4 regions of the Heyndrickxia sp. FW510-T9 genome follow, and region 2 is predicted to be linked to each of the others. Evidence: riboswitches for the same ligand, from Rfam matches in the RefSeq annotation. Region 2 holds a riboswitch; each other region holds the start of a gene.

Region 1 (8,234 bases), on a different contig from region 2:
AGAATTTGAGATTCTTTACTTACTTGCAAGCAATCGCAGTAGAGTGTTTAGTACAGAAGAAATATTTGAAAGGGTTTGGGAGGAGAAATATTTTGCTTCCAATAATACCGTCATGGTGCATATAAGCAATCTACGGGAAAAATTAGAGAGAGAACTAGGGTATAAATTGATTAAAACGGTTTGGGGAGTAGGATATAAAATTGATGAATAGAATACTCACCAAGATTCAATTGAAAATTTTAATGCTGATTGTAACGAGCATGCTATTATCAGCAGCAATTACGTTTGGTCTTTTATTTCTCGCATACATCTTAAGAGCTACGCAATTTCTATCTTACTCTGTATTAATAAAGTTATATTATTTAAATACCTTCCTTGGCCTTAATACTATCCTTATCATTGTTGGATTCATATTATTTTTTGTCTTTATTTTTATTCTCAGCAGACGATGGGCAAATAATTTTGATCAAGTTTTGGACGGGACAGCGAAAATTTCACAAGGAGATTTTCAATTTCACGTCCCGGTGTATTCAAAAAATGAGCTTGGTGATATTGCTCAGAACCTGAATAGCATATCTTCGCAATTGCAACAATCCATTGAAGAAGAACGGAGAGCTGTACAAGCAAAAAATGAATTAATTACAAATGTCTCCCATGATTTGCGGACGCCATTAACTTCTATTATGGGGTATTTACGACTCATAGAAGAAGATCGCTATAATGATGAAGTCGAACTTCGTTACTATGTTTCCGTTGCATTTGAAAAGGCAAGAAGCTTAGAACGGATGGTGAGCGATTTATTTGAATATACTCGTGTAAACTTTGGAGCCATCCAGCTGGATTACTCAAGAATTGATTTGGTCCAGCTTTTATCACAATTATCTGCGCAATTTTTGCCGCAGCTTGAAGAGCTGCAAATGAAAATACATTTAAAAAATGAAATAGAGGGTATTTTTATTGTGGCAGATGGGGATAAATTGGTAAGAGTATTTGAAAATTTAATTTCAAATGGATTGAAGTATGGAAAAGAAGGAAAACGTATCGACTTAACAATAAGGAAAGAGGATCACATGGTAATTGTGGAAGTGATTAATTATGGTGAACCTATTCCAGAAGAAGATTTACCATTTATATTTGAACGTTTTTACCGAGTGGAAAAATCACGTTCAATTGATACAGGTGGATCGGGACTTGGCTTGGCAATCACAAAAAGTATTGTGGAACTTCATGGTGGTACAATTGAAGCAACAAGCAACAAGAGTGAAACAAAATTTAAGATTACACTACCAATCAAAGAGATTGCCGAACAGTAGGTAATCTCTTTCACTTTTCTTAATAATTTCTTTAGAAATCCTTACATTGGATTTTAATTCTTTCCTGTAATGTATTCGTTATCATGAAAAACGATATAGAGGGTGAATAAGGATATTGAAAAAAATTGTTATTCTGTTGGCTTTGTTAGGCTTTGTATTTTTATATAAGTACTCAAATGTTGTAAAAAATAAGGTGTCAGATATCAATTTCATCCATCAAAATTCAGGAAGTCTGGCCATTAAAGGGGAAGCAGGAGTATTAATGGATGAAGATAGCGGAACAATTTTATTTGCGAAAAATGAAAATGAACGTCTCTATCCGGCGAGTACTACAAAAGTGTTAACAGCGTTGGTTGCACTTGAAAAAGGTAATCTGAATGATCAAGTACGAGTTGGGAATGAAGTGACCATGAAAACGAGTGATGAAAGCTCTGCTGGTCTGAAAGAAGGAGATGTTATTCCATTAAAAGTCCTACTTAGGGCGATGCTGCTTCCGTCGGGGAATGATGCGGCAAGAACAATTGCTGTTTATATTGCCAAAAAGGATAGTGGAAAACAGAATATGAACCCTCAGGAAGGAATTCAATATTTTGCAAAGTTAATGAATAAAGAGGCTAAGGAAATAGGTGCGACCCATTCCCATTTTGTAAATCCTCATGGTCTTCATGATCCTAATCACTATTCCACTGCAAAGGATTTGGCTATTATTGCGCGAAAGGCTAGGCAAAACCCTGTATTTCGCGAAATTGTGAGCGAGGAAACTTATAAGGATTCCTCTTTCACCTTTTACAATCGTAATGAACTTTTGAACAAAAGCAGCACTAACTTTTTTCAAGGGGCGGATGGGATTAAAACAGGCTTTACCGATCAGGCTGGACATTGTTTAGTATCTTCAGCGAATAGAAGTGGAAAAAATCTTATTTCTGTTGTTCTGCATTCCAGTAAAGATGGGGTATATAGAGATTCTACAGCAATGTTGAACTATGGGTTTCAGAAGGAATATGCGAGGAGATAGAAGAAATCTATAAATATGCTTAAATTATCATTAGTCACCTATTTTGTATGTAAATCTTTTAATTAAGGAGATTCAAAATAGGTAGATTTTACGTTAGGTGATGGTATCGGTTCTATTATTATAAAGAAAATTTGTTTAAATTTGAGGATTCTTAAATGGTAAAGAAAGCAAGAGCATCAGTTACTCTTGTTTTTGTTGAAGTAGATTTATACAGTAACATTAAACGATTGATCCATTCCTAAACACAGATTAGTGATAGCGCCATGAGATTTGTTATATAATTTTGTCCAAGACCCTCCATCATATGATTTATATATTTCGAAGTTAGGGTAACCGTCGTGTTCACCATAAGCATGAACAGTTCCATCTTTATGAATGGTAACTTTAACTTCCCAATCAATGGCGCATGCTAATGCTTCAAGAGGATTTGTACATGAGCCTCTCAGTATATATCGAACCCAATCACTACCGGAAGCATCCTTTTTATGGGATAAACAAGAAGTTGATTCTTGACCATATTCATATGAAAATGCATTAAAAGGCGGGCCAAAATACTCGCGTTTAATTGTTCTGCCAACATCTTCGTAATAATAATTTTGCGATAAATCGGAGGTATAAATTGAAAGTATTTGATAGGATTTATAATCCTCGGAATTAGTATACTGAGGACCAAAACCGCGATTATTTCCGTTATATTGAATAATACCTTTATCTGAATCACCCACACTTCTTCCATGTAGGTCAATCCATTTTTCAGGGATAAAAGTAACAAGTTTAACATCTACCGTTTTTGGCATATTTCATTTACCTCCAAAAGTTAATTTTATTTAGAAGATAGGAAGGTTATCAGAAACATTCAAGTCCTTCCTACATGAATATTTCTAATAATATCTTCTTCACTCTATAAATAAGTATTTGAAGCTTTTTTTACAACCAATATAATAAAATATAGTTTAATGTTACTCAAAATACTCACCATAATACAAAATGTCATAATATTATAGAAATTTTTATTGTATAATTACCTAAGGGCAACCTTGTTATATCCACAAAAATAATTCGAGGAGGTAGTATAATATTTGAAGATTTTTTCTGAATTTATTTTAGTACCTATTCTGTCTTATGTAGGAGGGATTTTTTGTTATTATGCATATATGCGGATGACCTGGGGATGGCGTCTGCTTGACTTCACACATAATTTAGTGTACGGGGCAATTTTTTGGATTTTCATTTTAATGCCTCTATATTTCATTGCTATTCAATTTATTAAAAAACGGTTTGATAGTGGAAAAGCACTCCTCTATCCTTTGAGCTGTATAATAGTATCCTGTATACTAAGCATAATTGTAATTATTATTTGGGTTGATCATAATATATTTTCAAGATTTTCAGTGTTAATTTATTTTCCTTTCATTACAACTGGACTTATTTTTGGAGTAGGTAATTGGTTTGCCGAAAAATTTAACTCTAAATAATTGAAATGTAGTATTCAAGGTAAGGAATACTTGGAAAATCGAAAACGATTTTATTACTATTGATTTTTACTTCTTGAAAATTAAAGTCAGCACAAAAAGCTAACTATCGAGAAATTACACGATAGTTAGCTTTTAAGGCGATAAATTAAAATAGACGAAAGTTTTTTTAAGTTAATCCCAGTAACCGTATCAATAATATTGTTATTATCATTATAAAATACTGTAAGTGGATAAGCAGTTCCACTTAACTCATCAAAAAACTCATTCAAAAATTTGCTGTTTTTTTGGATATCACGCTCTTCAAAAGTAATATTATTTTTTGAAAATATATTTTTAAGTTCAAGGCATTGCCAACAAGAGGTTGATGTATACATCGCTATTTTCATTATATATTTCCTCCTATCTCCAATAAAGGTAAAAAATATTATAAAAGTTGGATACATACGACTAGGCTAAAAAGATATTCATATTATAAATTCGTTCAAAATAAATTGTTTTATTTACTATTTGCTTTTTCAATCACTCCTATTAATTTATTTATGCTTTCCGCTAAAGAATCTAGCTTCCTCTCAAATCTAACTAGAAGATAAATAGAAACAAGAATAGGAAATCCATAATTTTCAATAATTTGTATGGCTGGTGATAGATTATCCATTTATACTACCTCCTTATTACACATTTTCTATTTGATTTAAAAATTCCCAAAATCCTGGTATGTTTTCGAAACTGAATTTATATATTGCTTGAATTATTTTAATGGATAATTCTTGTTTTAGATCATCTGCGTCGAAATTTGTAATAAGATAATTACAATTAATTACTTTCTTTATTTTTGGTTGAAACGATTCAATAATGGTTATAAGTGCTGCTTCATTATGACTTTTGGCTTGGGTGATTAAGTACTCTATACTTTCCATTTGAAATCACTCTTTTCAAGGTACTGTCGAATTTTCTCAATACTCTTTTTCCGACCTTTTGCAATAGATTGTTGTGTTACATGATATCTCTCACCAATTTCTCGGTCATTGTAACCCTCAAGATAATAGAGTCTTAAAATATCTCTTTGTTGAACTGATAATAATTGAATGGTTTTAAAAAGTTCATTATTGTTAATTTCTTCTTCAAAATTGATTGATTCTTTTATTATGAATTCCTCACCTGAGGGAATCGTATCAACTATTTTTATCTCTTCGCCAATTGTGATTTCTTGATCCAAATAGAGTGGAAATCTGTTTTTATAAGTTTGCAATGATTTAGTAAGATTTAGATTTTGATAGTGTATTATTTGTGAAATGTATTTAACTAATCGTAGCTCAATTAAGAACTCTCTAAACTTGGATTCTAACTTTCCTTCATTTTCAGTAGTAGGGCATGTTAATACTTTAATGAGCAGTGACAAATTATTACTTTTTGATAAAAATTGTTGAATAGCAGAATTTGTTAAAGACTGCTCATGTTTTTGAAAAAAAGATTTTAAAACTCTTTCTTCAGTTGGACTTAATTTGCATATTTGTAAAAAGTCTTTGTTCATGGGCATCCTCCTTTAGTATATAAGACAAATAGAAAATCGTATTTTACAACCATTTTTTAAAAATACAGAACAAATGTTCCTTATTGCATTTTGCCAAATATCAGTTGATATTTGTTGAGAAAATATCAAAAAAATTCTTGACTTACGTTAAAAAAGACAATATTATTAGTCTTGCAAGTTAAAAAATTAATAAAACGCTATTACTTATCCAGAGAGGTGGAGGGACTGGCCCGATGAAACCTCGGCAACGGGTTTGCTGTTTTTTGGCAAAAACCGTGCTAATTCCTGCAAATCGAGAAGTCGATTTGAAAGATAAGAAGTAGAGAGGCTTATACATATAAACCCTTCTTCTTATCTGATCTGTGGATAAGAGGAAGGGTTTTTCGTTTAAGCGTAAAATCTTGATTTAGGCGGAAAAGATTGTTATATCCGAGTTATCATATGAATTTACTAAGTTAAATGATAAAACAGTTTGAAAAAAGGAGATTTCTACATGCTTGTTTTAGAAGATGTCCATAAGTTATATAGCAGTGGCAAAGAGAAAAAAGTGGAAGCATTAAAAGGAATTAATCTTCAAGTTGATAAAGGAGAAATATTTGGAGTAGTTGGGTTTAGTGGTGCAGGAAAAAGTACACTAATCCGTTGTGTAAATTTGTTGGAACGACCAACATCCGGAAGAGTATTAATTAACGGGGTTGATATTCTATCTCTTAATTCAAAAGATTTACGGAAACAAAGAAAGAAAATCGGGATGATTTTTCAGCAATATAATCTACTCCATTCCAAAACCATTTTCGGGAATGTTGCGATGCCGCTCCTTTTAGAGGGGACTCCAAAGGACATCATTAAAGAAAAAGTAACAAAATTATTATCCTTTGTTGGATTGGAGGATAAGATGGACCAGTATCCGGAACAATTGTCTGGTGGTCAAAAGCAAAGGGTTGGGATCGCTAGAGCATTAGCAACAGACCCTGATATTCTTCTTTGCGATGAAGCGACATCTGCACTTGATCCGAATACAACAGTAGCTGTTCTCGATCTTTTGCGAAAAGTTCGTGATGAGTTAGGTATTACAATCTTAATGATAACGCACGAAATGAATGTAATTCGCGATGTTTGCGATAAGGTGGCCGTTATTGAAAATGGGATTATTGTGGAACAAGGTCCAGTTATAGATGTTTTTACCGAGCCAAAGACGCAAATTGCGGGAAGTTTTGTAAGAACGGTATTGAACGATACGATACCAAAATCGATACAAAAGCTTATTAAAGAAAACAGAAAATCTAATCAACAAGGTATTTATCGAATTATTTTTAAAGGTGCTTCTACCAATACGCCGCTGTTATCCAATACAGCTAAGAAATTTTCAATTGATTTGAATGTTCTTCATGGGATGGTAACAGAGCTTCAAGGGATCCCAATTGGGAATTTACTTGTTGAATTTAAGGGTGAACGAGCAGAAATGAATCGTGCCGTTCAATATATCAATGAGAATAATGCATTAATAAAGGAGGTGACAGGGGATGCCATTTGATTGGAGCTGGTTTTGGCCGGAATTTTTAACGGCAATAAATCAAACTCTCTATATGGTGATTGTAGGGTTGATCATTTCCATCATCATTGGTTTACCGATTGGCGTTATTTTAGTCACTACAAGGGAAAAAGGAATACTTCCAAATAAAGTATTATTCAATATTCTTAACGTTATTATTAATATTTTTCGTTCAGTTCCGTTTATCATTCTAGTGGTGGCTATTATTCCTTTTACAAGATTAGTAGTCGGAACTTCAATAGGTACGACGGCGTCAATAGTTCCGTTAGTTTTGTATACGGCATTTTATATTGGAAGATTAGTAGAAAACTCACTGCTTGAGGTCGATCAAGGAACAATCGAGTTAGCACAAGCGATGGGGGCAACTCCTTGGCAAATTATTTGGAGATTCCTGCTTCCGGAAGCTCGGAGTTCACTTGTTTTGGCTTTAACGATCGCGACGATTGGATTGATCGGTGCTTCCGCAATGGCCGGAGCAGTAGGTGGCGGTGGAATCGGTGATTTGGCGATTACATATGGATATAACCAATTTAAAACAGAGGTTATGATCATTACTGTTGTCACTCTGATTGTCATGGTTCAGCTTATTCAATCGCTTGGAAATGTTATCGCAAGAAAATTGAGAAGAAAATAGAACATGTCAAAACAAATGCGTAAGCGACTTGTACATCCGCTAGCCGAAAGGCGCTATTGAAATTGAAGTACAAATTTCACCTGAAGCTAGACGTAAACCATTTTTCAAAAATGTTTTCAACAGGATTAAATTTAATAATTTCCTGATGAACGATAAAAAAACAATGTGGAGGAAAAAATTATGAAAAGACTACTTATTATTGTGTTTGGCTTACTCCTAGTACTTGCAGGGTGCAGTTCAAACAGCAGCTCAAGTAAAACAGATGGAAGTAAAGTGGTGAAGGTCGGAACAACTTCATCGGAGGTGCCAACATGGAATCTTGTTAAAAAGCTTGCAAAAGAAAAGGGAATTACGGTACAAATCGTTAAATTTGATGACTATGTACAACCTAATCTAGCATTAGATAGCGGGGAAATTGACATTAATGCATTCCAAACAGTTGTTTATTTCGATGATTTCAAAAAAAGCCATCATCTTGATTTAGCTGCAATTGGAACAACATCTATTTGGCCAATGGGAATTTATTCTAAGAAAATTAAAGATATTAGTGAAATTAAAAATGGGGACCAAGTTATTATTCCAAAAGACGCTACAAATCTTGGAAGAGCTTTATTGTTAATGCAAAAAGCAGGACTTATTACATTAAAAGCTGGATTTACTGGTGCAGGCGGTTTAGAAAGTATTGCTGAAAACCCTAAAAACTTGAAAATTACT
Region 2 (8,234 bases):
TTTCACTTCAAATTATTATGAATTATGCCACCACTTTTTGGCCTTGTCAATTAAAAAATATTTAATTTTTCTATACGATTTACTGCTTCTATCAATCTTGATTCGGTCGTTAAAAGACCTACTCTTACGTAACCTTCCCCATATTCTCCAAAACCGATACCAGGTGCAACTGCAACATGGGCCTTCTCCAATAACAAATCCGAAAATTCAATCGAAGAATATCCTTCAGGAACCTTTAACCATGCAAAAAAAGATCCCTTTGGTGCTTTAACGTCCCATCCAATGTTTTGCAGCCTATCAATAAAAGCATTTCTCCGGCTCTCATACATCGTAGTTAATTTATCGACGCATTCTTGTGATTCTAATAACGCAGTAGCAGCAGCTTCTTGAATTGCTCCAAATAAGCTGACATACAAATGATCTTGCAATAAATTGATTGCTTCGATCACACTAGCGTTTCCTACAGCAAAGCCTACTCGCCAACCTGCCATATTATACGTTTTGGATAATGTATAAATTTCTATTCCCGTATTTTTTGCTCCTTCGGCTTGCAAGAAGCTCACAGGCTTTTTACCATCAAATCCTATTGCACCATAAGCAAAATCGTGAACCACACAAATATTATGCTCTTCCGCAAATTGAACAGTTTCATCAAAGAAAGACAAATCAGCACATACACCTGTTGGGTTATTTGGATAGTTTAAAAACATCAATTTTCCCGAATCAGCTACTTCTTTTGGAATCGAATTAAATTTTGGCAAGAAATGATTTTCCGCAAGCAAAGGCATATTATACATGGCGGCTTGAGCTAACGCTACCCCAGACATATAATCTGGATAACCAGGGTCCGGTACAAGAACAGTATCACCGGGATTCAGCAAGCATTGGGAAATCTCTACAAGACCTGCTTTTCCGCCAAATAAAACTGCCACTTCAGTTTCCGCATCAATTGTTACCCCGTATTCACGTTTGTAGAATGTTGCTACCGCTTCTTTTAAATAACTATATCCTCTAAAAGGGGAATATTTATGATTATTAGGATTTGAAGCTGCCTCCTGTAATCGCTGAACAATAAGGTCCGGTGTAGGCTGATCCGGATTTCCCTGCCCAAGATTTATCACATCATGCCCCTTCGCTTTCTCCTTCTCCACCTTTGAAACTAAGGAGGCAAAAAATTGCTTTGGTAAGTGGGTCAGAATATCGGATGTCGGAAACGTTTTCATAGAATCACCCTTTTAATATATATTTATCAAGTTTTGAACAGTAATTGTATTGAATATTTAATTGCTTTTAAATTTTTCTTTCAAAATCTAATTACAAATGTTATAACGAAAACAAGACGATGTAAAGGAATTTTTCGAGGAGTGGTATTGATGAAGTGGAAGATTGCCTGCATTCAAATGGATATTGAGTATGGCTGCCCAGATAAAAATTACACAACAGTTAGAAAATGGATTCAAAAAGCTGCAGAGGAAAAATGTGATATTGCCGTACTGCCCGAACTATGGACTACTGGATATGATTTAACTCGATTATCCGAAATTGGCGATGAAAATGCAGCAGAATCTTTGAGTTTTCTGCAAAATGCAGCGAAGGAATATAAAATACACCTAATTGGAGGATCCGTTGCGAAAAAAACAGACGATGGAATCTTCAATACGATGCTAATTGTGGATCGTAATGGACAATTGGTTAAAGAATACGATAAGCTGCATCTTTTTAAATTGATGGATGAGCACCTGTATCTTCAAGGTGGGAAAGGAGACGGATTATTCGAACTGGAAAATGAAACATTTGGCACAGTTATTTGCTACGATATTCGTTTTCCGGAGTGGATTCGCAAGCATGCGTTAAATGGAGCAAAGGCGATCTTCGTTTCAGCCGAATGGCCAAATCCTAGGTTACATCACTGGAAAAGCTTATTGATAGCTAGAGCTATTGAAAATCAATGCTACGTTATTGCCTGCAATCGTGTTGGCAGTGACCCTAAGAACCATTTTTTTGGACATTCGCTTATTATCGATCCATGGGGGGAAATCATTTCAGAAGGAACAGAAAACGAAGATCTAGTCATGGGAGAAATTGATATAGAAACCGTTTCAAAAGTCCGGAACACAATCCCTGTTTTTACTGATAGATTGCCAGAATTCTATTAAATTTATTTTTTTTATTGACAAATAGAATTTCATGTTTGTAAAATAGCTTTAATTGAATATTTGATTATTACCTAATTTTCTCTTATCAAGAGCAGGCTGAGGGATTTGGCCCTATGAAGCCCAGCAACCGACCGTAATACCGTTGTAAAACGGGGCGCTATGTTTTTGCGCCGGGATTTTCCCACGAAGGCACGGTGCTAATTCCAACAGAAGAATTTCCTTCTGGCAGATAAGAGGTGCGAAGATGACTTCAAGCCTCTTTCTATGTGGAAAGAGGCTTTTCTTATTGTTGAAAAGCCTCCTAAACAGAAAATTTCTAAATAGCATTAATGCTTTTATCAGGAGGAGGAATTAAAATGGCAATAGCAAAGGAAAATACATACACGCCATTAACGGTGGAATCAGTGATTGATTTAGCTATCCATTTACAATTATTCAATAATAAAGAAAACTTGATTTGTAAAGAAATAGGTGATGGAAATTTAAATCTAGTTTTTCATATTTTTGATAATGAAAGTCAAAAAGGAATTATCGTAAAACAAGCACTGCCATATGCTAAAGTTGTAGGTGAAAGCTGGCCACTAACCATCCATCGCTCAGAGATCGAGGCCAATGCCTTAAAAATTCATGGTGAATTTGTGCCGCATCTTGTACCAAAGGTTTATCATACGGACAAAGCTTTAGCGATTACTGTTATGGAAGATCTATCTCATTTAACAATCGTACGTACTGGCTTACTAGATGGACAAAATTATCCACTTCTTTCTTCGCATGTCGGTGAATATTTAGCAAAGACATTGTTCTATACATCAGACTATGCTCTTCACCCATTCAAGAAGAAGGACTTGGTGACACAATTTTCCAACCCAGAGTTGCGTAAAATTACTGAAGACTTAGTCTTTACAGATCCATTTTTCGATATAGATACAAATGATTATGAAGAAGAACTTAAGGAGTCCGTCCATGAGATTTGGAAAGATTCATCGTTAAAATTCGAGGTTGCCAAGTTAAAGAAACAATTTTTAACTGAAACGGAGGCACTTCTACATGGAGATTTACATACAGGCAGCATTTTTGCCAGCAAAAAAGAAACAAAGGTCATTGATCCTGAGTTTGCTTTTTATGGCCCATTCGGCTTCGATGTAGGACAATTCTTAGCGAATTTAATTTTTCAAGTTATCATAAGAAAAGGTGAGCAAAGAGAAATAATTCTTGATCATATTGAAAAAACATGGGAGACATTTCAATCTATTTTTATCAGTTCATGGCAGAAGGATTGCCTTGAACCATTTGCAGAAGTTGATAGCTACTTGCCTTATATCCTTGAAAAAATATTCACTGATTCCATCGGTTTTGCAGGATGTGAATTAATTCGCAGAACAATTGGACTTTCACATGTTAAGGATTTAGATGAAATTACGGAGAAAGATGTACGAATTGCCGCCAAAAAGAAAGCATTGAAACTGGGCAGTGTATGTATTCATAATCGTAATTCGATAAATAGCATCCAGGATTTTATTCCACTTATAAAACATAACATCAAAGAAATATAACACAAAAGGAGTATATACATGGTTCACACATTACGGATTCCCATTTCTGTAGAATGGAAAGAAGATCATATTAAGCTTCTAAATCAACAGAATCTTCCCCATCAAACAGATTATATTGACTTATTAACAATTGAAGATGTGTATGATGCAATCGTTACGCTTAAAGTTCGTGGTGCGCCAGCCATCGGAATTGTGGCGGCATATGGACTTGCGATGTCTGCTCAAAAATATGACACTGCAACAATAGAACAATTTAAATTGAAGGTCGAAACAGAAAAAAAATATTTAGCTAGCTCAAGACCTACTGCAGTCAATCTATTTTGGGCACTTAATCGTATGAATAAATCGCTAGAAAATGTTCGCTCCATAAATGAAGCAAAAACAACGCTTCTTCATGAGGCTTTTCAAATTCAAGCAGAGGATGAGGAAATGTGCAGACAAATTGGTGAGAACGCCTTAACTTTGCTAAATCCTGGTGATTCAGTTATGACCATTTGCAATGCCGGTTCTATTGCTACTGCAAAATACGGAACAGCACTTGCTCCCTTTCACCTTGCAAGGGAAAAAGGAAAACAATTTCATGTATACATTTGTGAAACCCGACCTGTTTTACAAGGTGCAAGATTAACTGCCTGGGAATTACAGCAATCTGGTGTGGAAACTACCTTAATTACTGATAATATGGCAGCACATACAATGAAATCAAAAGATATAAAAGCAGTAATTGTTGGAGCAGATCGAATAGCTGCTAATGGGGACACAGCTAATAAAATTGGAACGTTCGGGCTTGCACTTATAGCAAAAGCACTTGACATACCATTCTATATTGCGGCACCTTCATCAAGTTTTGATTTATCCATTAACACTGGTGATGAAATTACGATTGAGGAACGACACGCAAACGAAGTCCTTCAAATAGCCAATACGACCATTGCTCCGGAAAATACAAATGTGTTTAATCCAGCATTTGATGTTACTCCGAATCATTTAATATCTGCGATTATTACGGAAAAAGGGATACTTTATCCTGATTATACTGAACAAATCCGCAAAAATATCGTATAAAATAGAAACTAGCCTACCGCTAGTTTCTTTTAATTGGGATATATAGATGAAATTTGGTGCCAACTCCAACTTTACTTTCAACCTCTACTTTCCCTTTATGTTCTTTGATAATTTTATAGCTCACCATTAATCCTAATCCTGTCCCGCGATCCTTCGTTGTATAAAAAGGTTCCCCTAGTCGTTTTATCTTCTTTTCGGGTATTCCTTCGCCTTCATCTTCGATAACTATATGTATATACTGATTTGGCTTGTTATCAATCTTTATCGTAACAAATCCACCTGAAGGCATTACTTCAATGGCATTTTTGATGATATTAATGAAAACCTGCTTCATTTGATTGGGCTCACAAAATACCTCTGGAAGTTCTTCTTCATATTCGTTCTTAAATTGAATATTATTCATTAATGCCTGACCATTCAATAGCTCCAATGTATCATTCATTATCATTCTCATATCATGGTATCTAAATTGGATAGCTTGCGGCTTGGCAAGGATTAAAAACTCCGTTATGGTAGATTCAATTCTCCTTAACTCAGACATAATGACCTTAAAATACATGGAATGATCTTCCTTCATACTCATTTCCAGTAACTGAATAAATCCTTTTAGAGCAGTCATTGGGTTTCGTATTTCATGGGCAATACCAGCGGCTAATTCGCCTACTACACTTAGTGTATCCGATTTTTGTAATTGCTCCTGCAACCCTATTTTTTCGGTGACATTTCTAATGACAGTTAAGCTTAAGTTAGAGGTAACATTTCCTTTAGAGCTAAATTCGAAATACATGTTACCATTTCTAGTCGGAATAGTTACCATAGAATCCGCAGTTCCTTGTCTTTCTAACTCTGCGATATGTGCCTCAATTTCAACTTTAATCCTCGGATTAATAATTTCCCAAATATCTTTTCCAATAATATCTTCTCTTTTAGAATTTAGAATATCTGCAGCTACAGGATTTACATCCACGATTTTCTTTTGTAGATTCCATAGAATCATCCCATCAAATGCCTCTTCAAAAAGACTTCTATATAGCTTATCACTTTTCTTTAAATCGAAGTTTTTTTCATTATCAAATGCTAATTGACTCTCCTTTATTAGCTCATCACTAATATCCATTCACACTCTCTCCTAATTATTCGTCTATACATGAAATTTCTATATTTACATGCTAAAATTCCCAAAAAACATTTATTATAGTTTGTTATATCCAATACTTTCGGTACCTTACCAAAAATTCCTGCGTATTTAACCATTTTTTTAAAATAATATCAGACATTGAGGTTTTTGCGGACATTCGTTAAAATAAATTGATTGGGCTGTTTTTGTATAAATTGTTGCTTTTCGCTCTTTGAGCAAAATACTAAAAAACGAAAGTTCCGGTGCATCTTTTCTTAAATAACATCTATTTTAAAATAAGCTGGGAAATTTATGAGGTTTTGATTAAAATAAACGCCAAAGTATAAGAAAAGAGCAATTGATCACAAACAATTATTTTATTTACCATTAAACAATCGCCCACCGAATAGGAAAGTAGAGGAAGATTAAAAAAAGATGAACATTATTGTTAGTACATTAAACGCAAAATATATCCATACTAATTTAGCGATTCGCTATCTAAAAGCATATGCAGAACCTGAATTCAATGTAAAAATAACTGAGTATACTATTAAAGATCCTATAATGAATATTGTATCAGATTTATTTTCAAAAAAACCAGATATATTAGGATTCAGCTGCTATATTTGGAATATAGAAGAAACGATACAAGTTATTAAAGTGATCAAAAAAATTATGCCACAGTTAAAAATTGTGCTTGGCGGTCCGGAAGTAACCTATGATTTTACCTACTGGTTAAAACGATTGCCCGAGGTTGATTATATAGTAGTAGGCGAAGGGGAAGAAACATTTAAACAACTACTGAAAGCACTTGATGGACAAATGAGTATAGAAAATGTCCAAGGCATTTCCTTTATGAAAGATGAAAAAATAGTCATAAATCCAGCTCCAAGTAAAATTGACTTAAAACAACTCCCATCCCCATTTCGCTTTGATGAAGATTTATCACATCTTTCTAAACGCGTTATATATGTAGAAACTAGCCGTGGTTGTCCATTTAACTGTCAGTTTTGTCTATCTTCCATTGAAGTGGGAGTCCGTTATTTTAACAGAGATAGAATTAAAGATGACATTCGTTTCTTAATGGATCACGGTGCAAAGACCATTAAATTTGTCGACCGAACTTTTAATATTAGCCGCAGCTATGCTATGGAGATGTTCCAATTCTTAATTGATGAGCATAAACCAGGTACTGTTTTTCAGTTTGAAATCACTGGTGATATTATGAGGCCAGAGGTTATTAGCTTTTTGAATGAAAATGCTCCAGAAGGTTTATTCCGATTTGAAATTGGAGTTCAATCAACAAATGACCTTACTAATGATCTAGTAAAGAGGAGACAGAATTTTGAAAAACTAACTAGAACCGTTACGATGGTGAAGGAAGGCAAAAAGATTGACCAGCATCTTGATCTTATAGCCGGTTTACCAGAAGAAGATTATCAATCCTTTCGAAAAACATTTAATGATGTCTTTGCATTACGACCAGAAGAATTACAGCTTGGATTTTTAAAAATGTTAAGAGGTACTGGGGTAAGAATTAGAGCAAAGGAACATGGCTATGTCTATATGGATCATGCTCCATATGAAATTCTCGAAAATAATGTCTTATCATTTGAAGATGTAGTCAAAATAAAGCAAGTAGAAGATGTATTAGAAAAATATTGGAATGATCACCGAATGGATGAAACAATTGAGTATTTGGTGACCCAAATATTTGAAACACCATTTGATTTTTTTCAAGAGTTTGGGACTTTTTGGGAGGAACAAGGCTGGGGCCGTATTGGACATCAATTAGAGGATTTATTTAAAAGGTTAAGTCAATTTCTAAAGAGTATTCATGCGTCCGAGTTTGAATTAGTGCAAGGACTGATGAAATACGATTACTTAAAACAACATCGTTATAAGCCTAGAAAGTCATGGTGGGAACAAAAAATAGGCAAAGAGGAAAGTACACAAGTTTATAATTATATAAAAAACCATCCAGAACATTTAGGAGATTCATTTCAAGCTTTGTCACTTTCTGAAAAAGACCTATTGAAGCATACCATTATTGAAGAAGTTCCATTTGAAAGTAGTTCATTTTTACATTCAAAAATACTGGAAGCAAATCCTTCATATATACTTATTTACTTTGATCCTTTTTCAGGTAAGTCAACAATTTTCCCGGTAAAGAAACAATAATGCCATTTATTTGGCACTATTGTTTCTTTTTTCATTGTCTTTCTTTCTATCCTTGTTTTTGGTAGCTTGACTCAGTTCAAAGAATTTCACAGCATTGATATCTCCAACTTCAGAACCAAGCTCCTCATTTGTCATAATTTCCTGTTCCCTTTTATCCATTGT
Region 3 (8,234 bases), on a different contig from region 2:
ATTAACTAATTTGGAGTCTACCAATTCGTCAATTGAATCTTTACCATTTCCCACTCTATATACATCCCGTCTGTACGGTAACAATTTCTTTGTCTGATCTAATGCTTTATTCTCACTTAGTATTTCTTGTCCTAATGGATTAAAGTTCTCTTGTTTAAAATCTTTGATGGAATCAAAAACTTCAACTTTATCTACAGCAAAATCAAGTCTATTTGTTCCTGTACCCTTTATTTTACTGACTGTTATCGGAACAGTTTGACCTACACTAAATAGTTGTTTGCTGTCTTTTTTCAAAGGAATTACGGTATATTTTGTTGGTTCATTCGCTTTGCTATGATGAGCTGCATCATAATCAAATGTCATTGATGCCTTATCCATAGATGTGGGTTCAAGTGAAATGTTCTTCATGACATCCATCATTTGCTTGTCACTTACATCTGCTCCAATATAACTTTCTAACATCATCCCCTCTTGCTTGAATAAGAGAAAGACTTGTCTGTTAAACATTACTTTTTTGTTTCCAGTGTCTATATTGATAATTACTGCTTTCCTACCATTTATCTCTTTTTCTTCATAGCTGCTTGAGTACAGAGTTTTAAAATCTGAATTTTTTCCTAATCTCCATAGAGCGAAAGAAAACCCACCCTTTGCGTAGTTATCTTTAAATGAATATTTCATAGTTTCGTGATGGTTTGCTTCCATATTTTTTGGTAAATAACCGACTTTCAACTTATACCAATTGTCAATTTTATTTGGGGCCATATTTGGCACTGCAACATTTACTTCATAATTTTGTTTTTGGACAATCATATCATAGACTTTTACTGCGCCAAAAGCAGTTGTCGGTATGCCGATCAAAAGACAAGCAGCGGCGATTAAAATACGATGCCTTTTACGCTTGGCCCGTGGTTGTCCACCATTCTTCTTAATTTCATCCATAAACAATTTCTTTTTGTGCCTGTAAGTATCTGAAAATTCATGTTGTTCATCTAGAATATCAAAATCATCTAAAGCAATTTTTTCAGCTAAGTCATACATTTTTTTGGATTTCTTTGAATTCGTCATTTTGTATACCTCCTATAATGTTAAGTACTCGTTTTCGAGCGCGTTCAAATTGCTTACGAACATTTACCTCAGTTGTCCCCATTAGCTTTGAAATTTCCTGATATGTTAAGTTATAGAAGACTTTGTACTTAAAAACCTGCCTGTAAGACTCCTTTAACACTGTTATCAATGTATCAATTTGAACTTCAGACATTAAACGCTGTTCCCATTCTTCAATATTTTCATGCGCTGCTTCTGGTGATTCTCTTTGATATTCTTCTATGAACGTTTCATGTCGTTTATTTTTTCGGTAACTATCAATCGCTTTGTTTTTTGCAATTCTCAAAATGTAGCGTTTAAGCTCTTGAGTGTTCATGCTAGGAAGCTTTTCCAGATTCTGATAAAGAGTGATAAACGTTTCTTGAACTGCATCTTCAGCCTGCTGAATATTATTTAAAACAGAATAGGCTACATAATAGATTTTTTGTTCATATAACTCGTATAGTTCTTCCATCTTTTCATAATCCTTGTTTTTTTCTCTCATGAAATACCTCCTCTCACTGAATATAACGAGCGGGTTCGAAATTTTGTGACACTTAATCAAAAAGAAAATGATGCATATCCATTAATTTACGAAAAGGCAGCTGTATTGTTTGAATCTATTGCTAAAATTTACACTTTCCATCACGCAGTTAAACGAACAGTACTTATTTTTTTGCAAATAGGAAATAGGAAGAAAAAGACTTTACAGTAGATGCTAAGAACCACAAATTTAAAGATAATACAGAAAAACTTTAAAGCCATTCCTACATGTTTAAGGAATGGCTTTTCATTACGCCTAATTATGGATAATTTCTTTTGCATCAGAAGACAAATTTCTTACTTGTCTAAGATAATCCGTCATATTTTTATCATCATCCATTAGATATACAAATGACAGGTTATTTGAAACATCTTTAGCTAAAATTCTAAACAATTCACTGGTGGTAAAAATAGAATCCCAAAAGTTATCATAGCTATGATCGGAATATGTTTTTTCATACATCTCCCAATACGATTCAGGAAGGTATTTTTTAAAATATTTGCCCATTTTACCTGATGAAAGCTGGAAGTCGTTTTTCATACCAATCCACCAAGAAACCATTTCATCCAATTTGCCTCTTATTATATTTTCAAACATTTGCTTTGCGTACGGCAATTCATCTCTCCATATTCCTTTTGCAACGTTTTGCAAGCACCACCAAAAATCATTGCAACATCCCATGAAAATTGGCTCTGTCGGCTTTTTCACATGGTAGTCAATATCAGAAGAAGAAGGAATAGGTGGAAGAATATTGTCTTTATCTAAAAGGGGAATGGTGAGACTATCTTTGCCGTACCATTCCAGCATATTTTCCTTTGTTTCAATATGTAAGTCGATACGATTTCCATCTGTGAAAAGCATTAAATATCCGTAAGACCGATCAAAATCCATCTCTTTCCCCAAAAGTTTATCAATTTTATCGGGCTCTTGAATCATAATTAACTCTCCAAAAATATCAATCCACTTTTCATCCTTTATAAAAGAAGCCATCTCAGTTACAACATATACAATATCGTAATCCTGAAAAATATCCCTTGGAGCATTAGGATTCGTTCTGGAACCATTCATGTAAACAGCACGAATTCGTTCATCTTCATGTGCTACCCCTAAAATTAAATCGAACATTTCTTTTTCGCTTCTCATGGCGATCCTCCAGATTTTATTATTTTTTGCCTCTCAACAATAAAAGTTAGATTATTTATCTATCAGCCTCATCTATATTCATATATTCTTATTAAGGACATTTTTTCTACCTTTCTTTCTGATTTTGTCCTTGATAACCATTATGAAGGTCACTTTGACTCTTTTTCTTGCTCATTTTGTCCTTGATAACCATTATGAAGAACACTTTGACTCTTTTTCTAGCTGACTTTGTCCTTGATAACCTTTATGAAGGACACTTTGACTCTTTTTCTAGCTGACTTTGTCCTTGATACCCTTTATGAAGGACACTTTGACTCTTTTTCTAGCTCATTTTGTCCTTGATACCCTTTATGAAGGACACTTTGACTCTTTTTCTAGCTCATTTTGTCCTTCATAACCCTTATTAAGAACTCGTTAACTCTTTTATATTATTTTAATTCGATTTAAAAGTCGGAAATCCTTGTTCAAGTAATTTGATCCATTGGAATAGTTTCTATTAGTAAACTCTCTGCAAGCTTTACATTTTCTTTTAGATAAGAAGGTAATTCTTTATGAGCCGTGATCTCTGAAGTTGTCATCCATACGACATCATCAACTTCGTCGGTGCTTTTAGCATAAGGTTCGCCAGATTGATGGAAACATAGAAAAACGATGTCTATTACATGTAAACCTGAATCGGTAACAAATGAGGAGCTGTTTACATATCTAAGTCCTGTCACTTCGATTCCAACTTCTTCATAAATTTCTCGATGCAAAGTCCTTTCTAAAATATTTGAAGAGACTCCCTCTATTTCGCATTTTCCACCAACAAGAGAAAGACCTCCTCCTGCATGTTCCTCTTTTTCACTTCTTAGAATTAATAGCCATTTACCGTCTCGATGAATTGCGCCTTCTACGTTTACTATAAACATATAAATTCCCCCAAAAAATATTTACGTTAATGTTAATGCCTAGCTATCAAATTTCTCCAACCGTTTTTCAAAACAAACACATTCGTGAACTCTATTAAACTTTTCCTTTACTAAGTCAAAGTTATCTCCAACATAATGAGCAAATGCCTGAACAGGATAAAGTTTAGGTATTTCACTTTTCATTGCCCCGTCTAACTCTTTTCCGCCATCCATATATACATGTAAATAGGATTCAACCTTCATAAATCCACTTTTCACATACCATTTATTTACCCATTCATCATCTCTTGTCCAAGCTTCCAATCGATTTAACCCCTTACTTTTAGCAATCTTTTCCGCTTCATTAAGAAGCTGTGTGCCAATACCTTTTCTCCTAAAGTCAGGATGAACTGCAATATGCCATATCATTCCTCCAAGTCCAGTTCCTCTTGAACATACTGTACGCTCCTTAATTTCATACTCTATATCTATTAATCCAACAATTTGACCTTCCTCTTCAGCGACTAATTCAATTGCTGAGTTCTCATACATTTCCTTTTCCTTTAATACATTGTCAAAGTACGCAGTATCTAAGAACGATAAGACTCTGCATCTTACCCATCCCTGTTCATCATCTATTTGATATGGTCTAATTTTCATAACAAATCTCCTATTCCAAAGTTAGTTAAATAAATAAAGACCTCCGCTATTTTACGAAGGCCTTTAAATGAAATAAATTATTATTCAATATCTATTAGCTTAATCCTGAGGGGGACACACCGACGTAAAACTTAGTCTGTATACAATTAGATTTAATCATAATAAATCCCCTCCCTCATTAACGTATTTACTAACTGTTCTAATTATACAGAAACTTTATTTTATTGTAAACAACCTTTTGCGGAAGAATATTGAATCAATTTTTTTTGCAAACCATGTGTATCCTAGTAAACAGCAGCAAAAAATAATGTCTATGTCCGCACAATGTTTAAAGCATTTCCTTTAGCACTACCAGAAAGTAACTTAATTTTCTTATTGAGAAATGTATATTATTTATCGATAGACAAACGAAAAATATCGTAATAATTATTTGGTACGTGTTCATCAATAAGATTTTTCATGTATTTAGAATTAGGAGGACACTCGTTCCGTTATATGTGGAAAAAATGGTGATTTCACGTTTTTAGCGGACACACGTTCCGCTATTACGCTGAAAAAGGGGTATTTTTGTGTGATTTTCAGCAAATAGCGGAACGTGTGTCCGCAATCACCACTAAAATAGGGTTTTTTATGAAAATAGCGGACTCAGGGTCCGCGTAAAATTTTTTAAGGAAAGCCACCATTAGATTTTTTCTTCTTCCATCCACTTTATCCGTAACATAGCAGATTTTTTCATTGACAGAATAACCTAACAGGTGTAATTTAACTTATAGTTAAATATTTTCGAATATTCTTATCTAGAGAGGCGGAGGGACTGGCCCTGCGAAGCCTCGGCAACAGACTTATTTGAGTACTGTGCCAATTCCAGTAGCAATTGCTAGAAGATAAGAAGAGATACGTTTATGGAAATTGTCCCTCTTCTTATTTGTAAGAAGAGGGTTTTATTTTTATAGGAAAGAGGGAAATGAATTTATGACCAAAACATTAGTTAAAGCACCATTTAAAGCAGATCATGTAGGTAGTTTTCTTCGCACAGAACCAATTAAAAAAGCGAGAAAGGCCTTTGCAAATGGGGAAATCGATAAAGATGCCTTAAAAGCTGTGGAGGATGCAGAAATTGAGAAGCTGGTTCAAAAGGAAATCGAGGTTGGGCTTAAGTCCATCACAGATGGTGAATTTAGACGTTCGTATTGGCACTTAGATTTCTTGGCAGGTTTAGAAGGCGTTGAGTTATTTGAAGCAGAGTATATTAATAACTTTAAAGGTGACAAACCAAAGAATAATGCCATTAAAGTAGTTGGAAAAGTAGAGTTTAATGGACACTATATGCTAGAACACTTTACGTTCTTAAAACAAGCAGTGGAAAAATACGGTGACGGAAGTCAGATTGCGAAGTTTTCTATTCCAAGTCCGAACATGTTATTTACTAGAATTCAAGGTGATGAATATTATATTAACAACCAAGAACAGTTCTATATTGATACAGTTGCAGCTTATCAAAAAGCCATTCAAGCCTTCTATGATGCAGGCTGTCGTTATCTTCAGTTAGATGATACTTCCTGGATTGACTTTGTGTCGGAAGACCGTATAAAAGCAGTCGTTGAAAAACATGGAATGGATGTACAAGATATCATCGATACTAGAGTTCGCTGCCTAAATGAAGCTATTTCTAAAAGACCTGATGATATGTTAATAACTATGCATATTTGCAGAGGGAACTTTCGATCTACCTATATTACAAGCGGCGGATATGATACGATATCAGATGCCATATTCGCCAACTTACATGTAGATGGGCTTTTCCTAGAATACGACGATAATCGCTCAGGTGATTTCAAACCATTAAATAGCTTTCATCATCATAACCTAACCGTTGTATTAGGATTAGTTACATCTAAATTTCCGGAACTAGAAGACACGTGCAAAATAAAAGCGAGAATTAAAGAAGCAAGTCAATATATTCCTTTAGAAAATCTAGCATTAAGTCCTCAATGTGGATTTGCTAGTACAGAAGAAGGCAATATTTTAACAGAAGAGGATCAATGGAATAAGATAAGACACATAATTAAACTTGCTGAAAGCGTATGGGGTACCGTCTAAAGCTTAGTGATTAACAAAAATGCCTCCTATCATTAGGGTAGGAGGTATTTTTATTTAGCTGTCTTCACATTAAATTTTTTCTTTTATTAATAAAGTACCTTAATCATACTAACGAATTGGAATTTAAAAGGAACTACTCATTTTGTTTGTTCTTAATTAATTCCTCAATTAATATTCCATTAATCTTTAATCCAGAAATATCGCAATCAGTAATCTCCATATTGGATAAATTACAGTTTTTTAACTGTCCTTTTGTAAGGTCACAATTATGAAAACTTATTGTTTTATATTGTCCATTTGGATTGTAATTCTCATCACCTTCGACTGGAAATACAACGTTATGAAATTCAGTCCCAAATAAATGAACATGGTCAATAACAGCATGGCTAAAGTTTGCATGCTGAATTTCTACTCCAGATAGATTAGCGTTTGAGATTTTGCTTTCGCCCATATTCACATCATTTATTACCATTTTGTGCATATTTACGTTATTAATTTTAGTTTTAGCCAAACTGACGTTGTCAATTTCTAGCTCCTCAGCTCTAACTTCTTTCCACTTCGAACCAGAAATATCTGCCATCTTCAAATCAAAGTTTTTAACTTCCAACACCATAACATAACCCCCCATTGATTGTGTTAAGTATTCAATTTCTATATCTCAATAAAGTTCTTTAATCTAAATAAAAACTCCTTCTCCTAAAATATTTTATCGTTCGACAATTAGCAGTATTAAAATATTTACTTACTCTCTAAAACGTGAAAACAATAACCTTCAGAGTCAGTTCGTATTTTTGTGGAGTAAAGCTAAATAACCAAACTTAAGCCATCTAGTACTATATAGCACGTAATTCCGAACTTCGCTATCAACAAAATAAATGTTTAACACCAACTTAATCCAACCTTAAAAAATGGAGTTTAAAATAACATTATGAAAACCATTACTCATATTTCGGAGGGATTTTGATGATGACAAATATTTTTTATGAATTTAAAAGTTGGTTTCTTCAGTCAAAATCAATTAATAAAAGGGATGAGTTTGAACGTCTTGAATCCAAGCATACAAGAATCCGTTATGACCGCGATATTCATGAAATGATCCGTGTCAATTAATTAATAATCATAAAAAACACCCTCGTTCAATAATGAATGAGGGTGTTTTTATAAAAGATAATGAGACACACCATAAATGAACTGATCAAAAATATCGGTCTCTATTTTATTCCCTTTTGCAATAAAACAATCACATAAGAACCGTAGGATAAATCCAAATCCTTTATGAATAAGTTCGATCCAAGAAAAGTAAATTTAGCATTTAAAAATGTAGCTACCAAAATGGCAGCTACATTTTTAAATCTTACCCATATTTTATGTTCAGCACTTAAACAAAGAAAATGTCACCAATCAATGATGATCCTTTGGTGGCCTTGGTGGTTTCGGTCCATGCTTAGGCTTTGGTGGCTTTGGACCATGCTTCGGTTTTGGTCCACGTTTCGGTCCCTTTGGTTTATGCTTATCTTTCGTTTTCTTTTCTTCTTTTTTATTTTCTTTTTTAGGAACTATTGGAACATCTTCAGGATTTCCACCTTTAATATATAATTCGTTATTTTGTCTATACACATCATCAGGCTGCACGAAATGGCTTTTGTCCGTTCCAAGTGCTTGTATCATGGCTTTAAACATTAGCTGAGAGATTTTCGTTGTATCTCCCATCATATAGTTACCCGGACCATTCTTAGCATATCCAGTCCAAACCGCCATCGTGTATTGCGGTGTATATCCTACCATCCAACTATCATTAGTTGCATTGTCAGGGT
Region 4 (8,234 bases), on a different contig from region 2:
ATTTCGGTCTGTTCAATGGCTGTTTCGGTCTGTTCCTTACTTATTTCGGTCCGTTCAGCAACAATTTCGGTCCAAACAGTGCAGCATTAATATGTTCAGAATAAATATGGAACCAAACGGCAAAAATTTCATACCGTTTTCACTCCAACGATAAAAGCAGTGCATTTAATACACTGCTTTTATCGTTTATTATCTTGTTTTTTGCAACTTTGCCATAAAAGTCATCGCTTTGTCTAAGGCTACTTGTTCGGTGTATTGCCAATTTTCATAGTCCATTGCTCCGCCTGGTTCACAGTGCACTAAATGTAAATCGGTATTCTTCAATAATAGACTCAAATCAGAAGGTGAATAGCATCTTAACGATTGTGTTATCTGATTTTCCTCATGATCCTTCAGCCACCAAGTATCTAACATCCTGCATCTATTTGCATCGAATTCATATCGCCTAGCAATATTTCCAAACTCCATTTCTTGACCGGAGACCTTAGCCCAGTACCAGGGGGTATAAATATCAATCAGTGCCACACCATTTGGTTGCAGCCACTCGGAAATGCGCTTTAACAATATTTGTTGGTCAGTATCTTCTCCGACCCCAAATCCATCCCAATAGCAAACAACATCAAATTGTTCCTCTATATCTACTTGATAGAAATCACCTTGAATGATGCACAGATTTCTTCCTATATTATGCTTTTCAGCAAGTTTATAAATATTTTCTACACACGAAGGGGCGAGTTCGATAACAGTAACTTCATATCCACGTTTTGCAGCAGTAACGGCAAAACGTCCATTGCCACCACCTAATTCAAGGATTTTAGTGATAGGCTGATCGCTAAAACGCTCTATTTTATCAACTAGGTCTTCTTCTAAGTGATTCAAATCAAAATCGTATTGTGTAGTTCACCAAATAAATTGTTTATCATAAAAATCTTTAACCCATTTCATTTAAAAGCACCTCTTTAGGATAAAATTTTTTGTCCTGAAGCAGCTTTTAAAATCAATAAAATAATAATCCCACGTAAATCCTCCTTGGAAATAATGATAATTCCAAATTTATTATATATTCTAAAGGTAGCTGCCACAAGTACGACAATGGAAATTAATTCTTGTTGGGGAAGGAGAAATTGGTTTTCAAGGCAGGGAAAAACTTTTAAACTAGTAAAGTAGACTTCTATGAAAGGGACGATAACCATGAAAACATATAAAGCATTGTTTTTTGATATAGATGATACTCTCTTGGATTTTCGTGCTGCTGAGAGTGGAGCATTACGACAGCTTTTTGAAGATGAGCAAATTGAACTGACTCCTCAAATGGTGCAACAATATAAAATTATTAATCAAGAACTTTGGCGAGAATTCGAAGAGGGGAAACGTAGCCGTGATGATGTGGTTAACACTAGGTTTGCTGCATTTTTCAAGGAATACGGAAAAGAGGTAGATGGTGTTTTATTGGAAAATAAATACCGTGGCTACCTGCAAGAAGGCCATCAGCTTATCAGCGGTGCACTGGAATTAATTACAGAACTGAAGGATCGTTATGACTTATATATAGTGACCAATGGGGATTCTGCCACTCAGGATAAGCGCCTTCGTGCGTCAGGCTTGTTTCCGTTATTTAAGCAGATATTTGTCTCAGAAGAAACAGGTTACCAAAAGCCGATGAAAGAATTTTTCGATTATGTGTTTGCGCGCATCCCAAATTTATCTCCAGAACAGGGATTAATTATTGGAGATTCACTAAGTGCAGATATAAAAGGCGGCAATCTTTACGGGCTCGATACATGCTGGATCAATCCAGATCGAAAAGAAAACAATACGGACATCGTGCCAACGTATGAAATCCAAAATCTTGAGGAATTACATCATATATTGGCTGCAATTTCTTCCAAATAATTTTTGCCTGATGAAACTTAGAGAAACCGATCCCGTGGGACCGGTTTCTCTTACTTATACCCCATCTGTCTTATCTCGCTTATCCTTATTTCTTTTATTCCCTTTACTATTATCCCCGCTGACAGATGATTGCCCATGTAAGGAAGGGGAATTTTGATTGCCGCTGCCTTTATTAAATTTCTTTGTCATGCATTTCAGCTCCTTTCTATCACAAGTACAGTTTGCCTCTTTTGTCTAAACTTATGATATTTATTAAAAAAAGAAAACAAGGGGACGGTTCTTGCTTTTCTTGAAACGCAAGAACCGTCCCTCTGTTTCCTAAAAATTTCTCCACTTGATGGAGTCTATCCCACTGTGCGGATGGTTCTTTGATTGAATTTTATAATATTCATATTCCAAATCCGATAAGGTTAACTCAAATAAATGCTTACCTTCTTTTTTATATTGATCAAGCTCAATTAGCTTACTAATCAATTCGTTCCTTCTTGTTTCAACAGCTTCTCTAAGTAATTTACCCATAAAAAAACCCACTCCTTTTTTTAATTAAATAAAAGATAAGAAGAGGATTGATCAAATGTTTAAGTACCTCAACTTATCTACCAAGCCTAAGCTTGCAGGAATTAGCACAGGATTCCATTGGAATCTGCTGCTGAGGTTTCATCGGGCCAGTCCCTCCACCTCTCTGGATAAGTTTCCATGACATATTAATTTTTTTATTGTTATTAGCATAAATCCTATAATTCCTATTTGTCAACTTATATTTATTGTTTATTTCCATTTTTTATGCCAGCAATTTAGTGATAACCGAAAACAGGATAACATAATCTAATTCAGGTATAATTCTTGTCTACTGATACCAATTGCTTTATTGATGGCTGTATGATTGATTAAGTTTTTATTAAAGTCTCCGATAATACCAATTAATTTTCTTAGCTTAGTTTGAGATGAAAAAATATTGTAAATGAATTAAAAATAATTGTACAATACTTTTTTAGAAGGGGAAGTAATGGCGAAAAATTTTACAAAGGTTTTCGTCTACAAAAGCAACATAGTAAGAATAGAGCCTCACCTAATGAGTTTAACTAAATTTTTTTCAGACTCCTCGCAATGTATAGAGCTAGAAAGAATAAAAAGAGAAGAGTGGAAGTAATGAGAATTGGATTTTTTGATTCTGGTATTGGTGGAATGACCGTACTTCATCAGGCATTAAAGGTTTTGCCAAAGGAAGATTACCTCTTTTATGCAGATACGACACACATACCATATGGTGAAAAGCCGAAGGAAGAGGTAAAACAATATATTTTTGACGCAGTGGAGTTTATCGCAAATCAAGGTGTTAAGGCGGTAGTCATTGCCTGTAATACAGCTACAAGCATCGCTGTACAAGACCTTCGTGAAAAATATGATATCCCTATTTTGGGCATTGAGCCAGCGGTAAAACCAGCAGTGCAGAAATGTGAAGAAAAACAGAAGAAAGTGTTAGTGTTAGCAACTAGATTAACACTTAAAGAAGAAAAATATCATCATCTCGTACAAAGCATCGATCATCATGATATCGTGGATAGTATACCACTTCCAGGTCTTGTAGAATTTGCGGAGGAATTTGAATTTAGGGAAGAAAAAGTGTTGCCATATTTACAAAGAGAGCTATCCTCACTTGACTTAAAGCAGTATGGAACAGTTGTTTTAGGATGCACCCATTTTCCATATTTCACTAACTCCGTGAAGAAGCTGTTTGATAAAGAAGTTGAAATGATTTCCGGAAGTATTGGAACAGCAAAAAACTTAGAGAGAATATTAAAGGAAAGAAATTTACTGGGCAACGGAACAGGTGACATTTCCTTTTTTGATTCAGGTACAAAGGTGGACAAAGATACACTTTCAAAGTATAAAAATTTGTTTCGCATCTTGGATCAAATATAAGGTACTATTATTTTGGAAACTATCAATTACACAATTAATTTAAAAATCTAGGAATATTTACTATATAAAAACCGATATCTTGTAAATTAAGATATCGGCTTTTTTCTTGTTAGCCCAAATTAAAAAATTCAACCCTAGGGATAACCTTTAAATGTTATCCCTCTTTATTGACGCTCCCAAAACGCTGGCGGTTCAATCCCAAGTAACCGTAAGTAAATAAAACCTTGGCCACGATGGTGGATTTCATTTTCCAATGTATAATGTAGACGTTCGAAATGACTCATTTCGCCACCAAAAAAGGGATCTTTTTCTACGGTGTGCAACCGTTCCTCGGTGATTTTTGGCCACCATTTTTGCACATCCTCCTTTATTTCACGACAACTGTCTAAAAGTTCCTCTTTGGTAGAAACATCAGCAAAAGAATGGCTATATTCCCATTCACCGATAGCGATACCGCGTACGTATGCTCTTTCAATATCTAGTATCTCTAAAATCATTTTTGAGAAAGGACGAAGTGGTTCTACGGGTGCAAAGGTGAATAACTTGTCTTCAGGGAATACCTCAATTGTTCGAATGGTTAAAAGACGATTCCCATCCAAAATTTCGCGAAATTTCTCCAATGTCATGACCATTGTTGGTCGCCTCCTTAATTAATTGTCCCTTTCATTTTAAAACGTCAACCCTGACAAAAGTAGTCAGTGAAAAAAAGAAAAGATCCTAACTTTTTAAAGTGTTCATTTCAATAGAGTTATTTACTTTCAACAGTCATTAGCTGCATTCCTTCGATAAAAAATGTAGCTCATTCAAAAAATAGCTGTTACTTTTAAGAAATTATAAATACCTCGATATGTTTTCTTTGTCCCTTTTGGAGTTAATTTGCACCTATTTTAAGCGAAATTTTGCATTATAATTAAATATAAAAAGTCCAATTTCTCAACATTGAAATTAAGAAATTGGACTTTTGCGTTCCTTCGAAATAGCATACGATGCTTGAATATATATTTTACTTATCTTAGCTAGAGAATGCTTATTTTCTAATTAATACATTAGCGGTGAGAATGATGAAAAAATAGCATTAACAACTTACTAAAGCTGCTGAACAAGTAAGACAGTAAATAAACTGTTTTATAAATTCATCAATCTCTTCTTTCGTAATAATAAATGGCGGAAGTAACCTAATAATATTTCTTTGTGTCACATCAACCAACATTCCTTTATCCATTAATGATAACTGCAGTTCTTCTACATTTACATTCGTATCATTCATACTAATGCCAAACATCATACCAGAGTGACGTACTTCTTGAATTAAATAAGAATTTTCTTTCTGAATTTCTTGAAGTTTGTTATTTAAATATAAGGAGGTTTCATAAGCTTTTTTCATTAATCCATCGTCAATTAATGTTTTTAATACAGTTAACCCTAAAGCCGTTCCAATTGATGAGTGAGCGAACGTTGTTCCGTGATCCCCAGGTGAAAAAGTATTACATAACTGAGAACCTACTATTATTCCGCCTAGCGGTATCCCTCCTCCTGCCCCTTTACCAAATTGAATAATATCAGGTGTAATATGAAAATGCTGATAAGCAAACAACTTTCCTGTTCTGCCCATACCACTTTGTACCTCATCAACTATAAGAAGTACATTATATTTTTCACATAAATGTTGAACTCCTTTTAAATATTTACTTGATAAAGGATATATCCCACCACTTCCTAATACGGGCTCGAGCATAATTGCAATTGGCTGTTCATGAATGATTGTTTCTTCTAATTTCTCTATATTTTCACGTTCCACTTCAAAAACCGGAATAGAAGTTTTAGGGAAGTTTTGATATATTTTTTCTTGTCTCGTAAAGTGAAGTGCACCTAATGTTCGCCCGTGGAAACTACCTTTAAGTACAACTATTCCATCACGTTCTTCATTTGTTATATTTCTATATTTATTAAGTAACTTTAATGTTGTTTCTGTAGCCTCAGTACCAGAGTTTGTATAAAAGACTTTACCGCTCTTTAAGGTATAACTCACTAATTTCTTTGCATATTCAATGGCAACTGGATTTAAAAAATGAAAAGGAAGATGCAAACATTTTTCAACTTGTTTTAAGGTGGTTTGCACGATGTTTGGGTGATTGTAACCTAATATATTTACTCCAACACCAGAAAATAAATCTAAATATTCTTTCCCATTTACATCATACAGTTTACAACCTTCTCCTCTTTCTATAGCAACCTTCGTACGACAATATGTAGGCATTATATACTCTTCGTCTAATTGAAACCAATTAACCATAAAAAAGCTCCTCCTAGTTATTAATACCGTTTCATATTTACAAAAAATAAACTTTTATTTAAAGAAACATTCCCTACTTTATTTTCATCTTTTCATAATTCTATCTGTTCAAAAAGGTCCACTGCATAGGAGTTTTCTTTAACTAGTGGTCTGTTCACACATCGGTTCAAATTCACTTTATTTTGTAATTCCTTGATTAATGTTACTAGCTTTAAAAATTCAGCAGGCTTAATGAGGACTTTATTCAAGTATATGATGATTGGAAAACTGGATTAATAACTGTGACAGAAGGAATGAAGCATCTTGATTTAAAGCCTAATACTTTTTCGTATGGTCTACTTATATGTAAAGAATTCCCTTGATATTGTACAGATACAAAGATAATTTGATCAATCAAACAACTAAAAGCCCCTCATTATTTTTCTATTTGGATATCAAGAATTTAAAGGGTGTATGAAGAGTTAGAAAAAGAAGGCTTTATTGTAACGAAGGTTGGCAAAGGCTCGTATGTTGCTCCGGAAAACTTAGAGATGATGCTGGAAACGAAAAGACAAATAGTTGAAAAACAACTTTTTAGAGGCATGGAAAACAGCAAAGTTGGTGGGAATAACGAAAGAGGATGATTAGATATGAAAACTATTTTAGAATGGAAGCCTCTAACATAAGAATAGATGTTACATCACAATTATCCCAGCCTATATTTGCATGGATTCCCTTTATTGCTTCCATTATTATCGGCTTTGTCTCCATGCAAGTATCCGTTAAGATATATACTAATAAGGATTTATAAAAGTTAATCCGTTCGCTAAATACCCTAGTTAAGCGAACGGATGCTTTATTTTAAAGGAATAATTTAGTTATTATCATACTGCCACTTATCGTTATATAGCAGGTTTACTGCCATTAAAATGAATAAGATTGCCCGTCATCTGGTACTAGAATATGATTGGCAAGTTCTTTTTCATCAATGAAGGCTTTTAATTCTTTTCGAGTTAATAAGCAGTGATTGACAGTCTCCATATGGGAAACGATAGTAGTCGAATGTTTGGCATTCATATAGGTTTCATAAATATCTTCTTTCGTCATAATGATAGGATCGCCTTGGAGAAATTGTGCAGCCCCTCCATTTACAACGATTATTTCCGGGTTGTGAATCTTGATGGCATCTTGAACATCATTGCACCAAATGGTATCGCCTGCAATATAAAGCGTCTTTTCATTCGGGTGCTTAAACACAACACCAGAAACTTCCCCCATCAATTTGCCTATTTCTCCAGTGCCGTGTTTTCCCTCGGTTCTAGTTAAGGTAATGCCTCCGATACTAATAACATTCGTTAACGCTTCAACGTTATGAAAACCTTCTTTTTTAATTGCCTCTGCGTCCTTTTCATTTTGAGCATAGATTTTTATATCTTTAGGTAAAACCTTTTTGGCAGCTTCGTCAAAATGATCAGGGTGTAAATGCGTGACGATAACAGCATCCACCTGAGTAATTTCCTCAAGAGAAGTTGGCAAGCTTACCAGTGGGTTAGGGACCTGATTTGGTGTATTGGGAAACGGTGGCATTGTTCCTTTTTCAGCTAAAAACGGATCGACTAAAAACTTCTTGTCTGCATAATGTATTACCAACGTTGCATTTCTTATTTGTCTAATATTCATAAGATATTTCCCCCTTTTGTAAGATCTATGGATAGTATAAAATGGAGAAAAATAATTTTACATAGATAAAATCAAGCGTTTATGGGGTTTCACTTGAAATGTGAAAGGATTGATTACGATGTTAGATAATACAGATAAAAAAATATTGGAAGAGCTGTCAAAGAACAGCCGAATTTCGATGAAGGAATTAGGTGAAAGAGTCCATTTGACGGGACAAGCAACTTCCACAAGAGTATTGAAATTAGAAGAAAAAGGTGTCATAGAAAGCTATACGATTAAATTAAATGATAGAAAAATAGGCTACTTTGTCCACGCATTTCTCCATATCTATACAAAGAGCATTCATCATCAACCATTTTTATCGTTTATAAATACACAACAAGATTACATCGTAAACAACTTCAAAATTAGTGGGGAAGGCTGTTATCTTCTAGAGTGTAAATTTCCGTCGAATGAAGTACTGGAT

What was found. A riboswitch is a leader RNA that binds a small molecule or an ion and turns the genes downstream of it on or off. The one in region 2 is predicted to bind S-adenosylmethionine.
Region 1: linked by a shared signal. The riboswitch ahead of AC3WJF_RS09790 (methionine ABC transporter ATP-binding protein) and the one ahead of mtnK (S-methyl-5-thioribose kinase) in region 2 are both predicted to bind S-adenosylmethionine.
Region 3: linked by a shared signal. The riboswitch ahead of AC3WJF_RS12470 (5-methyltetrahydropteroyltriglutamate--homocysteine S-methyltransferase) and the one ahead of mtnK (S-methyl-5-thioribose kinase) in region 2 are both predicted to bind S-adenosylmethionine.
Region 4: linked by a shared signal. The riboswitch ahead of AC3WJF_RS20800 (Fur-regulated basic protein FbpA) and the one ahead of mtnK (S-methyl-5-thioribose kinase) in region 2 are both predicted to bind S-adenosylmethionine.

The regions. Positions count from the first base shown of each region.
Region 1 is NZ_JBYSWK010000014.1:80,067-88,300, reverse strand. It holds gene AC3WJF_RS09835 (response regulator transcription factor) at 1-211, shown strand, start outside; gene AC3WJF_RS09830 (sensor histidine kinase) at 204-1,313, shown strand; gene AC3WJF_RS09825 (D-alanyl-D-alanine carboxypeptidase family protein) at 1,429-2,328, shown strand; gene AC3WJF_RS09820 (DUF3238 domain-containing protein) at 2,535-3,125, opposite strand; gene AC3WJF_RS09815 (hypothetical protein) at 3,408-3,803, shown strand; gene AC3WJF_RS09810 (glutaredoxin family protein) at 3,929-4,189, opposite strand; gene AC3WJF_RS09805 (YvrJ family protein) at 4,300-4,458, opposite strand; gene AC3WJF_RS09800 (helix-turn-helix domain-containing protein) at 4,475-4,720, opposite strand; gene AC3WJF_RS09795 (sigma-70 family RNA polymerase sigma factor) at 4,708-5,334, opposite strand; SAM riboswitch class I at 5,536-5,653, shown strand; gene AC3WJF_RS09790 (methionine ABC transporter ATP-binding protein) at 5,828-6,868, shown strand; gene AC3WJF_RS09785 (methionine ABC transporter permease) at 6,858-7,520, shown strand; gene AC3WJF_RS09780 (MetQ/NlpA family ABC transporter substrate-binding protein) at 7,701-8,234, shown strand, end outside.
Region 2 is NZ_JBYSWK010000038.1:17,780-26,013, forward strand. It holds gene AC3WJF_RS16855 (pyridoxal phosphate-dependent aminotransferase) at 51-1,223, opposite strand; gene AC3WJF_RS16860 (carbon-nitrogen family hydrolase) at 1,374-2,156, shown strand; SAM riboswitch class I at 2,236-2,392, shown strand; gene mtnK (S-methyl-5-thioribose kinase) at 2,513-3,709, shown strand; gene mtnA (S-methyl-5-thioribose-1-phosphate isomerase) at 3,728-4,774, shown strand; gene AC3WJF_RS16875 (ATP-binding protein) at 4,794-5,891, opposite strand; gene AC3WJF_RS16880 (B12-binding domain-containing radical SAM protein) at 6,327-8,072, shown strand; gene AC3WJF_RS16885 (hypothetical protein) at 8,079-8,231, opposite strand; gene ykzP (protein YkzP) at 8,224-8,234, opposite strand, start outside.
Region 3 is NZ_JBYSWK010000021.1:55,904-64,137, reverse strand. It holds gene AC3WJF_RS12495 (anti-sigma factor) at 1-1,065, opposite strand, end outside; gene AC3WJF_RS12490 (RNA polymerase sigma factor) at 1,031-1,588, opposite strand; gene AC3WJF_RS12485 (aminoglycoside 6-adenylyltransferase) at 1,883-2,770, opposite strand; gene AC3WJF_RS12480 (NUDIX hydrolase) at 3,235-3,681, opposite strand; gene AC3WJF_RS12475 (GNAT family N-acetyltransferase) at 3,721-4,320, opposite strand; SAM riboswitch class I at 5,111-5,211, shown strand; gene AC3WJF_RS12470 (5-methyltetrahydropteroyltriglutamate--homocysteine S-methyltransferase) at 5,293-6,420, shown strand; gene AC3WJF_RS12465 (pentapeptide repeat-containing protein) at 6,554-7,033, opposite strand; gene AC3WJF_RS12460 (hypothetical protein) at 7,384-7,530, shown strand; gene AC3WJF_RS12455 (transglycosylase domain-containing protein) at 7,822-8,234, opposite strand, start outside.
Region 4 is NZ_JBYSWK010000064.1:13,015-21,248, reverse strand. It holds gene AC3WJF_RS20815 (class I SAM-dependent methyltransferase) at 190-879, opposite strand; gene AC3WJF_RS20810 (YjjG family noncanonical pyrimidine nucleotidase) at 1,192-1,893, shown strand; gene AC3WJF_RS20805 (hypothetical protein) at 1,948-2,082, opposite strand; gene AC3WJF_RS20800 (Fur-regulated basic protein FbpA) at 2,212-2,412, opposite strand; SAM riboswitch class I at 2,483-2,586, opposite strand; gene murI (glutamate racemase) at 3,043-3,816, shown strand; gene AC3WJF_RS20790 (DinB family protein) at 3,981-4,448, opposite strand; gene AC3WJF_RS20785 (aspartate aminotransferase family protein) at 4,892-6,109, opposite strand; gene AC3WJF_RS20780 (GntR family transcriptional regulator) at 6,559-6,732, shown strand; gene AC3WJF_RS20775 (hypothetical protein) at 6,729-6,899, shown strand; gene AC3WJF_RS20770 (MBL fold metallo-hydrolase) at 7,013-7,768, opposite strand; gene AC3WJF_RS20765 (Lrp/AsnC family transcriptional regulator) at 7,887-8,234, shown strand, end outside.